DNA from 3 places in the Streptomyces sp. NPDC050546 genome. Region 3 is predicted to be linked to each of the others. Evidence: riboswitches for the same ligand, from Rfam matches in the RefSeq annotation. Region 3 holds a riboswitch; each other region holds the start of a gene.

Region 1 (3,251 bases), on a different contig from region 3:
ATCCCGAGGTGGGAGGCGACGACGGACCAGACGTCCCCGACCCGGATGTCGGCCGGTCCGATGGTGATCGCCAGGGCCACGGAGACCATCAGCAGCAGGGCGCCCGCGACACCGAGCGCCGGTCCGCGGAGGGTCACTTCACGAGCCCGAACTCACGCAGTCCGGCCGCGACCTTCTCCACGCCCTCGACCGTGCGGATGGTCGGGTTCATGGCCTGCCCGCTGAGCAGCACGTACCGCTTGTTCTTGACGGCGTCCATGTTCTTGGTGGCCGGGTTGGACTCCAGGAAGGCGATCTTGCGCTTCGCCGACTCGGCGGTCTCCGAGTCGCGGGTCAGATCGCCGATGACCAGGACGTCGGGGTTGCGGTCGGCGACCGTCTCCCAGTTGACCTGCGGCCATTCCTCGTGCGTGTCGTCGAAGACGTTCTTGGCGCCGAGGGCGCGGGTCATGATGCCGGGCGCTCCGCAGCAGCCCGCCAGGTAGGGCGACTCGGAGTTGGCGAACCAGTACATCAGGGAGACGTCGGAGGCGTCGACGCCCCGCGTGGCCTTCTTCATCCGCTGCTGGAGGGAGGCCACGAGCTTGTCACCGCGGTCCTTGACTCCGAACACGGTGGCGAGGTCCCGCACCTCGCCGTAGACGGCGTCGATGTCCAGCGGCTTGTCGCGCTTGCCGTCGCCGCCGCCCGAGTTGTCCTTGCCGGCGCAGTCGGACGGGGAGACGTAGGTGGGCACGCCGAGCTTCTCGAACTGGTCGCGGGTGGCGACGCCGCCCTTGCCGAGGGTGGAGACGAAGGACGCGGCGACGAAATCGGGCTCGGAGTCCAGGACCCGTTCGAAGGAGGGGTTGTTCTCGGCGATGCGCGGCACCTTGGCGTTGGCCTTCTCCAGCCCCTTCATCACGGGGTCGGTCCAGGTGGCCGTGCCGGCTATCCGGTCGGCGAGGCCGAGGGAGAGCAGGATCTCGGTGGTGCCCTGGTTGAGGGAGACGGCGTGCTTGGGCGCCTTGTCGACCCGGACCTTCCGGCCGCAGTTGTCGAGCGTGACGGCGGCCTTCGTGGCGGTGGGCTTCGAGTCCCCGCAGCCGGTCATGAGCAGGGAGCAGGCCGCGAGCAGGACGGCGGCACGGGCGGGTCGGGCGAGGGGCAAGGAAACCAGTCCTCAGACGTCGAGGGCCCGATCGCGGAGCCCGGTCGTACGGTGCTCCCCCACCGCCGGCCGGCCGCGGGGGCCGCCAGCAGGTCTTCGGACTCGGGTTCACCCGGTGCGGGGCGCCTTCCCGTACGACGTCCAGCCGTACAGTGGCCGCGGCCCCGCCCGTCCCCCTCACCGCTGCGCGTCAGTTCCGGATTCGCACCGGATTCCCTGACCCACGTACATGGGTTCGACTGGCCTCGGCAAGCTATCACGGAGGGTTCGGGGGAATCACAGCGCACCCTGCCTCGTTGCCCGGACAGCAGCTTTTCCACGACTGACGAGGAGGCCGCCGGTGTACGGCGACGACGCAACGGTCCGCAGGATCCTCACCGAGCTCGGCGACACCTGGGCCGTGGTGGGCCTGTCGTCGAACCGGCAGCGCGCGGCGTACGGCGTCGCCGCCGTGCTCCAGCGGTACGGCAAGCGCGTCGTGCCCGTGCACCCCAAGGCGGAGACCGTGCACGGCGAGCAGGGGTACGCGAGTCTGGCGGACATCCCCTTCGACGTGGACGTCGTGGACGTGTTCGTGAACAGCGACCTCGCCGGAGCGGTCGCGGACGAGGCGGTCGCGAAGGGCGCGGGGGCGGTGTGGTTCCAGCTCGGTGTCGTCGACGAGGCGGCGTACGACCGCACCCGGGCCGCCGGTCTGGAGATGGTGATGGACCGCTGCCCGGCGATCGAGATCCCGCGGGTCGGGTAAGGGTCACGACCGTCGCGCCCCCTCCATAATGAGCGCATGACCCACGCCTCCCCGCCCGCGGACACAGGCTCCCCCGGACGTTTCCCGGTCGTCGTCGTGGGCGCCGGTCCCGCCGGGCTGACCGTCGGCAACATCCTGCGGGCCGCCGATGTGGACTGCCTGGTGCTGGAGACCGAGACCCGGGAGTTCATCGAACAGCGGCCCCGGGCCGGGGTCATCGAGGAGTGGGCCGTACGCGGCCTGGAGAAGCGGGGCCTCGCCCGGAACCTGCTGGACCGCGCGGAGCTGCACACCGCGTGCGAGTTCCGCTTCGACGGGGAGCGGTACCGGTTCCACTACGGCGAGATGACGGGCAGTCATCACTTCGTCTACCCGCAGCCGTTGCTGGTGACGGACCTGGTGCGCGAGTACGCCGATGTGCGGGGCGGTGAGATCCGCTTCGGAGTCCGGGACGTGGAGCTGCGCGACCTGGACACCGACCGGCCGTCCGTGTCGTACACCTGCCCGGAGACGGGTGAACAGCGGGTCGTGCACTGCGATTTCGTCGCCGGCTGCGACGGGGCGCGCGGAGTGACGCGGGCCGCGCTGCCCCCGGAGCGGGTCCGGGTCGCACGGCACGACTACGGCATCGGCTGGCTGGCGCTGCTCGCCGAGGCCCCGCCGTCCGCCGACTGTGTGCTGTTCGGCTGTCACGAGAACGGCTTCGCGGGCCAGATGCCCCGCAGCCCGGAGGTGACCCGCTACTACCTCCAGTGCCCGCCTGGGGACGACCCGGAGAACTGGCCGCACGAGCGCGTCTGGGCGGAGCTGCGGCAGCGGCTCGGGGCCGCCGGTGTGCCGCCGCTGACGGAGGGGCGGCTGATCGAGAAGCGCGTGCTGGACATGCACGACTACGTGGTCGAGCCGATGGTGCACGGTCGGCTCCATCTCGCGGGCGACGCGGCGCATCTGGTCGCCCCCATCGCGGCCAAGGGCATGAACCTCGCCCTGCACGACGCCTTCCTGCTCGGTGACGCCCTGGTGGCGCGCCTGACCACGGGTGACGACAGCGGTCTGGCCGGCTATGCGCAGGCGTGCCTGCGGCGCGTGTGGGACTACCAGGAGTTCTCGCAGTGGCTGTCCGAGGTGTACCACGGCACGGCGTCGGGCGACCCGTTCCGCGCGGGCACCACGCTCGCCCGGCTGCGCCGCCTGTTCACCTCGCCCGTGGCGGCCGCGGCCTTCGCCGAGCAGTATCTGGGGACGGCCGCGCGGTACTGACTCAGTCGTGCGGGGGGCGGTCGCTGAGGCGGTGGTCGGCCACGTTCAGTGCCTCGTCCACGAGCCGGCGCAGATGGCCGTCGCGGAGTGAGT
Region 2 (3,251 bases), on a different contig from region 3:
CAGGGAGTTGCGCATGCCGGTCGTGGCGACGCGCTCGCGCAGGGCCGCCCAGCGCTCGGGCCAGGTCAGCTCCACGTCGTAGTGGTCCGGGTGCAGCACGCCCCTGGCCGTACGGGTCTTCTCCCAGGCCGGCAGCGGGCCGTTGCGCTCGGCCAGATCGGTGGAGGCCTCGTACGAGGCGAGCATGATGCGCTCGGCGATACGGGTGGAGAGCGCCTTGGCCTCGGGCGAGTCGAAGGGCAGGCGCAGCTTGAAGAAGACGTCCTGCAGGCCCATGGCCCCGAGGCCGACCGGACGCCAGCGGGCGTTGGAGCGGCCCGCCTGCTCGGTCGGGTAGAAGTTGATGTCCACGACCCGGTCGAGGAACGTGACGGCCGTACGGACGGTCTCGTCCAGGCGCTCCCAGTCGAGGTCGCCGGTCGATGTGTCGACAAAGGAACCCAGGTTGACCGACCCCAGGTTGCAGACCGCCGTCTCCCCGTCGTCGGTGACCTCCAGGATCTCCGTGCAGAGGTTGGAGGAGTGCACGACGTGGCCCGGCTCGGCCGTCTGGTTGGCGGTGCGGTTGGCGGCGTCCTTGAAGGTCATCCAGCCGTTGCCGGTCTGCGCGAGGGCACGCATCATGCGGCCGTACAGCTCACGGGCGGGCAGGGTCTTCCTCGCCAGGCCCTTCGCCTCGGCCGCCCGGTACGCGGCGTCGAACTCCTCGCCGTACAGGTCGACCAGCTCGGGCACGTCCGAGGGGGAGAACAGCGACCACTGCCTGTCGGCGTTCACCCGCCGCATGAACTCGTCCGGCACCCAGTGCGCCAGGTTCAGGTTGTGCGTACGGCGGGCGTCCTCGCCGGTGTTGTCGCGCAGCTCCAGGAACTCCTCGATGTCGGAGTGCCAGGTCTCCAGATAGACCGCGGCCGCGCCCTTGCGGCGACCGCCCTGGTTCACGGCGGCGACCGAGGCGTCGAGGGTCTTCAGGAACGGGACGATGCCGTTGGAGTGGCCGTTGGTGCCGCGGATCAGCGAACCGCGCGCACGGATACGGGAGTACGAGAGGCCGATGCCGCCCGCGTGCTTCGACAGCCGCGCCACCTGGTGGTACCGGTCGTAGATCGAGTCCAGCTCGTCCTTGGGGGAGTCGAGGAGGTAGCAGGACGACATCTGGGGGTGCCGGGTGCCGGAGTTGAAGAGGGTGGGGGAGGAGGGGAGGTAGTCGAGGCGGCTCATGAGCCCGTAGAGCGCGGCGACCTCGTCGACGGCCTGTGCCGTGTCGTCCTCGGCGAGGCCGGCGGCGACGCGCAGCATGAAGTGCTGGGGCGTCTCGACGACCTTGCGGGTGATCGGGTGGCGGAGCAGGTAGCGGCTGTGCAGCGTCCGCAGGCCGAAGTAGCCGAAGCGGTCGTCGGCGGCCCGGTCGATCAGCGCGTCGAGCCGGGCGGCGTGGACGCGCACGAACTCGGCGGTCCGGTCGGCGATCAGCCCCTCACGGTGGCCGACCGCGACGGACTCGGTGAAGGACGTGACGCCCTGGGAGGCGGCCTCTTCGCGGATGCCGATCGTCAGCAGGCGCGCGGCCAGCCGGGAGTAGGCGGGGTCCTCGGAGATGAGGCCGGCGGCCGACTCCGTCGCGAGCTCGCGCAGCTCCGTCTCGTCCGCCCGCGCGGACCGGCCGCGCAGCGCGGCGGCGGCGACCCGGCCGGGGTCGGCGTCGGGGAGATCGGCGGTCAGCTCGGTCAGGGTCCGCAGCAGCGCGGCACCGGGACCGTCGTGCTCTTTCTCGGAAGCTGAGACCGGTTCGGCTGGCGCGATGGTCACGTGGGGCTCTCCCTCGCTCGGCAAGGGGCCTCGCGCAGGGCAGGGGGCAGCACACGAGCGCACACGGCGTCGCGTCCACCGGCCCATTCCACGAGGCCCGGACGTCAGGGCACCCCGGCCGGACGGCCGGGTGCGCTGTCGGCAGGTCCTCGGACTGACGCTTGTGCATGAAACATGCACAAGTACACCGTTGCGGGACAGTTCCGGATTCGCACCGGATTCCCCTGCGGCGGCAGCGAGCACGAGCATACATCTTGTGCTGGGTTCGGGTGACGCCCCCAGATGTTGTGTCGCGCTGGTGTCGGAGCGTCAGCTGACAGGTGAGAAGAGTGATGCCCTGCCGGCGTTTCCCCATCGGGTTGCGGGGCATGCCGGGAGTGCTTCCATGGAAGTAGGTGCCGACGTCCGCGGGTCCTCCGTACTGGGAATCAGATCGCCCTCGGAGGGAGTACTCACCATGACGAGGGTCGTCCGTCGCACACCTGGCAAGGCGCGGCCGCACAACGCGCCGATGGCCACCCTGGATCTGCGACGGGCGGCGAGATGGACCAGCCGCGTCGTCGTCGGCTACTGGCACAGCCTGACCATCCGTCTCGAGGCCCGCCGCGGCACCACCCGGCCCAGGAAGTGGCGCAGGTGGTTCTCCTACACCAACGTGCTCCGGATGGTCTGGGCGGTCGGCGCCCTCGTGGTCTTCGGCTGGATCGGGGCCGGCGTGCACATGCTGGTCACCGACGAGAAGACCACGGTCGAGAGATGGCAGCAGGACCCTGGACTCGACGCCTTGGTCCGCTTCGTCGGTCCGGCCCTCACCGCTTCGGTCGCCGCCGCGCTCTTCCTGTTCTGGTGGTACAGCTGGAACAAACGGCGCTACCTCGTGAAGGCGCGCAAGGACCCGCACAAGCTCGTGCTCACGGCCGGGCAGGACTCCACCGAGATCGTGGGTCGCGAGGAGCTCGCGCAGGTCATCGCCCAACGGCTGAGGGAGCGCGGCACCCGTCGGCCCTATCTGCTCGTGGGCGGTGTCGGCACGGGGAAGACCGCCGTCCTGGTGCGGCTCACCGAACTACTGGCCCAGCAGCGTGCCGTGCCCGTGCCGATCCGGCTGCGGGACGCCGACGGCGGGACCGAGCTGAACTTCGAGCGCATGGCCAGGCAGCGTTTCGCCGAGGTGGCGCCGCAGGGCATTCTGGCCCGCACCAAGATCGAGCGGGTGTGGCAGCAACTGCTCGCCGACGACAAGCTGGTCGTCATCGCCGACGGACTGGAGGAGGCTCTTCTCGACGGCGGCCTTCAGCAGAACCGGGACAACATCATCCGCTGTGCCATCGAACGCGCCTATGAGGAGCGGCTCCCGGTGGTCATCGCTTCCCGGCCACACAGTCCCCTGGACACCACGCCCGCCGCGATCGTGGAGCTGGAACCGCTGAGCGAGGAGGAGG
Region 3 (3,251 bases):
CACGACACCACTCACGTGCTTTCCTCCGTCCGCCGACCCAGTCCTCGAGGTCACCGTGCACAGCCCGCGTGACGCGCGGGCGCGGTGGCAGGTCTTCGGACTCGTGGGCCGGCGTGCGCTCCCACTCACCGCTGCGGGACAGTCCCGGATTCCCACCGGGTTCCCCTGCGACTGCGCGCCTCAGCGTAGGGAGGGCCACAGGGGATGGAAAGGGTGCCTCCGGGGCCCCGACGGGTACCGGCCGTCCCTCTGGCCGGATTGCCTCTCGGTAACCCATCTCCCCTCGGTGAGACTGTGCTCGATGCTGGTGAACCCGAGGTCCGACGAGAACGGGACGACCGTCCCGAGACCCGGCGCCGAGCGCGTCGCCCTGCGCGGAGATCTCCGCTCCGCGCTGCCCGACGCCGGTGCGGCGGTCGTGGTCACGGCAGCGGTGTTCGCGCTGCTGTGGGCGCGCATGGAGTCGGGCACCTCCGACACGGTCGCGGTCATGCCGTTCATGGACGATCCCGGCACCTACTGGATGTACCTGCTGAGCCAGGCGTTCGGCTGGTCGGGCCTGTTGTGGGCGTGGGGCACGGTCATGCTGGGGCTGCTGCTGTCGGGGCCGGGCCCCGGCCGGCTGCCGGTCTCCCGGCAGGTCCTGGAACGCTGGCACCGCACCACCAGCCTGACCACGATGGCCCTGATGTTCGCGCACGCCCTGATGTTCGCGGCGGAACTCGTTCGCTACGAGGCGCAGTTGGGGTGGGCCGAGCGGCTGTGGGCCGGCTTCGCGGACACCTTCGTGCCCGGCTGGTACGACTCCGGGACCGGCCGCATCGCCATCCCCCTCGGCCAGGGCGCCCTGTACCTGGCGATCCCCCTGGGCCTGCTCTTCTACGTCCGGCACCGCATCGGCGCGAACACCTGGCGCCGCCTGCACCGGTCCGTGATCGTCGTGTACGTCCTCAGCGTCTGGCACACCCTGCTCTACGGCACCAACGTCTGGTACGGCGAGTGGCCGCGCACCGTGCTGTGGCTGCTGCAACTGCCCGTCGCCGCCCTGCTGGTGCTGCGCCTGCTGCGGCCGGCCCGGCGGTCCGAACGCCTGGCCGCGCCCGGTGCGCGCACGGGCGTGACCTGGCCGGCCTGGACGGCACGGGCGGTGGGACGGATCGCCGCCGGGGCCGTCGTCGTAGGGCTCCTCGCCGTGGTGGCCTCCGGCCGGGACGGTGGCCGCGAACGCCCGGCCGAACCGCCGGCTACGCAGCCGCACGCCCACGAGACGGACTGAGGCCGCGCACCGGCCGCATGCGAGGATGATCGGCGAACAAGGCGACGGCGGAACGAGGAAGCCGGTGTTAATCCGGCGCGGTCCCGCCACTGTGACCGGCCCTAGGGGGCTTCTGATGGATCTCCGCGGCGTCGCGACGCCCGGCACGCACTCTCGCCGCACCGGCCAAAAGGCCTAGTAGCTCCGCTACGAGGCCTTCCGCCCGGCACGCCGAGAGCACGCACCGAACGCCGCTCCTTCTTCCGCGGAGATCCATCAGAAGCCCCCTACGCCGGGAGCCAGGAGACTCACGCGGTCGCCTCCTCGACGAACCACCGGGGCGGATCTCCCCGGAGAGAGGACAGGTGCGGCATGTCCGCAACCCCGGCCGGAGGGGTTCCGTGCCGCGTCGTCGTCTGCCGGGACTGCTGCTGCGGCACCGGCAAGGTGACCGGCGTCGACCACACGGCACAGACCGAGCGGCTGCGCGAGGCGGCGCCCGTGCGGGTCTCCGAGTGCCTCGACGTCTGCGACCAGGCCAACGTCATCGTCGTACAGCCGTCCGCCGCGGGGCGTGCCGCCGGGGCCCGGCCGGTGTGGCTCGGGCTGGTCAACGACCCGGCCGCGACCGAGGACATCGTCTCCTGGGTCCGCGAGGGCGGCCCCGGTATCGCCCCCCTGCCCGACATCCTCGGCCTGTACGCCTTCAGCCCGCTCGCGAAACGCCGCGCGGGCAGTTCCTGACCCGGGCGCTGCGCAGGGCCGGAGGCCTCAGGACTCGTCGGCCGGCACGCACAGCACGGGGACGTTCGAGAGGTGCAGCAGCTTGTGGGGGGTCGAGCCCAGCAGGGCCCCGCGCACCGGGCTCTCGCCCCATGTGCCCACCACGATCACCCTGGCGTCATGGCGTGCCGCGGCGTCGATCAGCGCCTGTGCGGGCCGCTCGTCGATGAGTTCGACCGTGCTGGGCACGCCGGCCTCGTCGGCGACGCGGACGGCATGACCGAGCACGGTGCTCCCGGCCTCGCGGACGGCCTTCTGATGGGCGCCGTACTCCTCGCCCGTGACGCCGGGTGCCGCGGCGCCGTAGACGATCACCAGGGGTTCGCCGTACGCGGCCGCCACCTCGATCGCGACCCGCAGCGCGCGCAGGGCGCCCGGGGACTCGTCGTAGCCGAGGACCACCGACATCTTCAGGACTCCTTGCCGTGGACGAGATCGGGGTCGACCGTGCTCGGGCGCTCCGACCAGAACGCGGGGGCCGTCAGCCGCCAGACGACCATGATGATCACGCCCGCGACGGCGACGCCGATACCGATGACGAGCGGCGGGCCGAGCCCGAACCAGGAGCTGCCGCTGTAGGAGTTGGCCGGGTCGGCCATGTCCTGGACCGACTCCACCAGCAGCCACGCCAGCAGCCCGGCGCCGATCAGCGGGCCGAGGCCGATCAGGAGGAAGTCCCGGACGCTCCTGGTCAGCTCGCGTCGGTAGTAGACGGCGCAGGCGAGGCCGGTGAGCGCGTAGTAGAACGCGATCAGCAGGGACAGCGCCGTCAGGGAGTCGAAGAGGGCGTTCTCGCTGGCGTGGTAGAGGACGAGGTACCAGACGATGGCGATGCCGGCGACCCACCAGGTGCTCACGTCCGGGGTGCGGAACCGGGGGTTGATGTGCCCGAAGTGCTTCGGCAGGGCGTACCGGCGGGCCATGGACAGTCCGGTGCGGGACGCCGGGATGATCGTCGTCTGCGTGGACGCCAGCGCCGACGTCGAGACCGCCAGCAGTACGACCCAGTCCCAGCCGCCCATCGCCTCTTCGGCGAGCAGCGCGAAGATGAACTCCTCCTCGGCGGCGTTCTCGGCGAGGTAGGCCGTTCCGGCGTAGGCGACGACCGCGAAGGCGACAGCGAGGTAGGTCACCAGCAGCAGCACCGTCGACCAGATGGCCGCCTTGCCGGGCGCGGTGGCCGAGTCCTCCACCTCCTCGGTGAGGTTGACCG

What was found. Region 3 has a riboswitch for cobalamin ahead of ACIBK5_RS35205 ((2Fe-2S) ferredoxin domain-containing protein). Riboswitches for the same ligand answer to the same signal wherever they lie in the genome.
Region 1: another riboswitch for cobalamin. It lies ahead of ACIBK5_RS38350 (ABC transporter substrate-binding protein); the one in region 3 lies ahead of ACIBK5_RS35205 ((2Fe-2S) ferredoxin domain-containing protein).
Region 2: another riboswitch for cobalamin. It lies ahead of ACIBK5_RS30260 (ribonucleoside-diphosphate reductase subunit alpha); the one in region 3 lies ahead of ACIBK5_RS35205 ((2Fe-2S) ferredoxin domain-containing protein).

What each region holds. Positions count from the first base shown of each region.
Region 1 covers NZ_JBITGX010000022.1:96,563-99,813, forward strand. The annotation lists gene ACIBK5_RS38345 (FecCD family ABC transporter permease) at 1-89, opposite strand, end outside; gene ACIBK5_RS38350 (ABC transporter substrate-binding protein) at 134-1,093, opposite strand; cobalamin riboswitch at 1,220-1,409, opposite strand; gene ACIBK5_RS38355 (CoA-binding protein) at 1,491-1,898, shown strand; gene ACIBK5_RS38360 (4-hydroxybenzoate 3-monooxygenase) at 1,935-3,158, shown strand; gene ACIBK5_RS38365 (ArsR/SmtB family transcription factor) at 3,160-3,251, opposite strand, start outside.
Region 2 covers NZ_JBITGX010000013.1:215,503-218,753, reverse strand. The annotation lists gene ACIBK5_RS30260 (ribonucleoside-diphosphate reductase subunit alpha) at 1-1,809, opposite strand, end outside; cobalamin riboswitch at 1,932-2,075, opposite strand; gene ACIBK5_RS30255 (ATP-binding protein) at 2,267-3,251, shown strand, end outside.
Region 3 covers NZ_JBITGX010000018.1:101,507-104,757, forward strand. The annotation lists gene ACIBK5_RS35195 (hypothetical protein) at 1-15, opposite strand, end outside; cobalamin riboswitch at 69-215, opposite strand; gene ACIBK5_RS35200 (ferric reductase-like transmembrane domain-containing protein) at 302-1,276, shown strand; cobalamin riboswitch at 1,328-1,565, shown strand; gene ACIBK5_RS35205 ((2Fe-2S) ferredoxin domain-containing protein) at 1,628-1,999, shown strand; gene ACIBK5_RS35210 (universal stress protein) at 2,027-2,446, opposite strand; gene ACIBK5_RS35215 (APC family permease) at 2,449-3,251, opposite strand, start outside.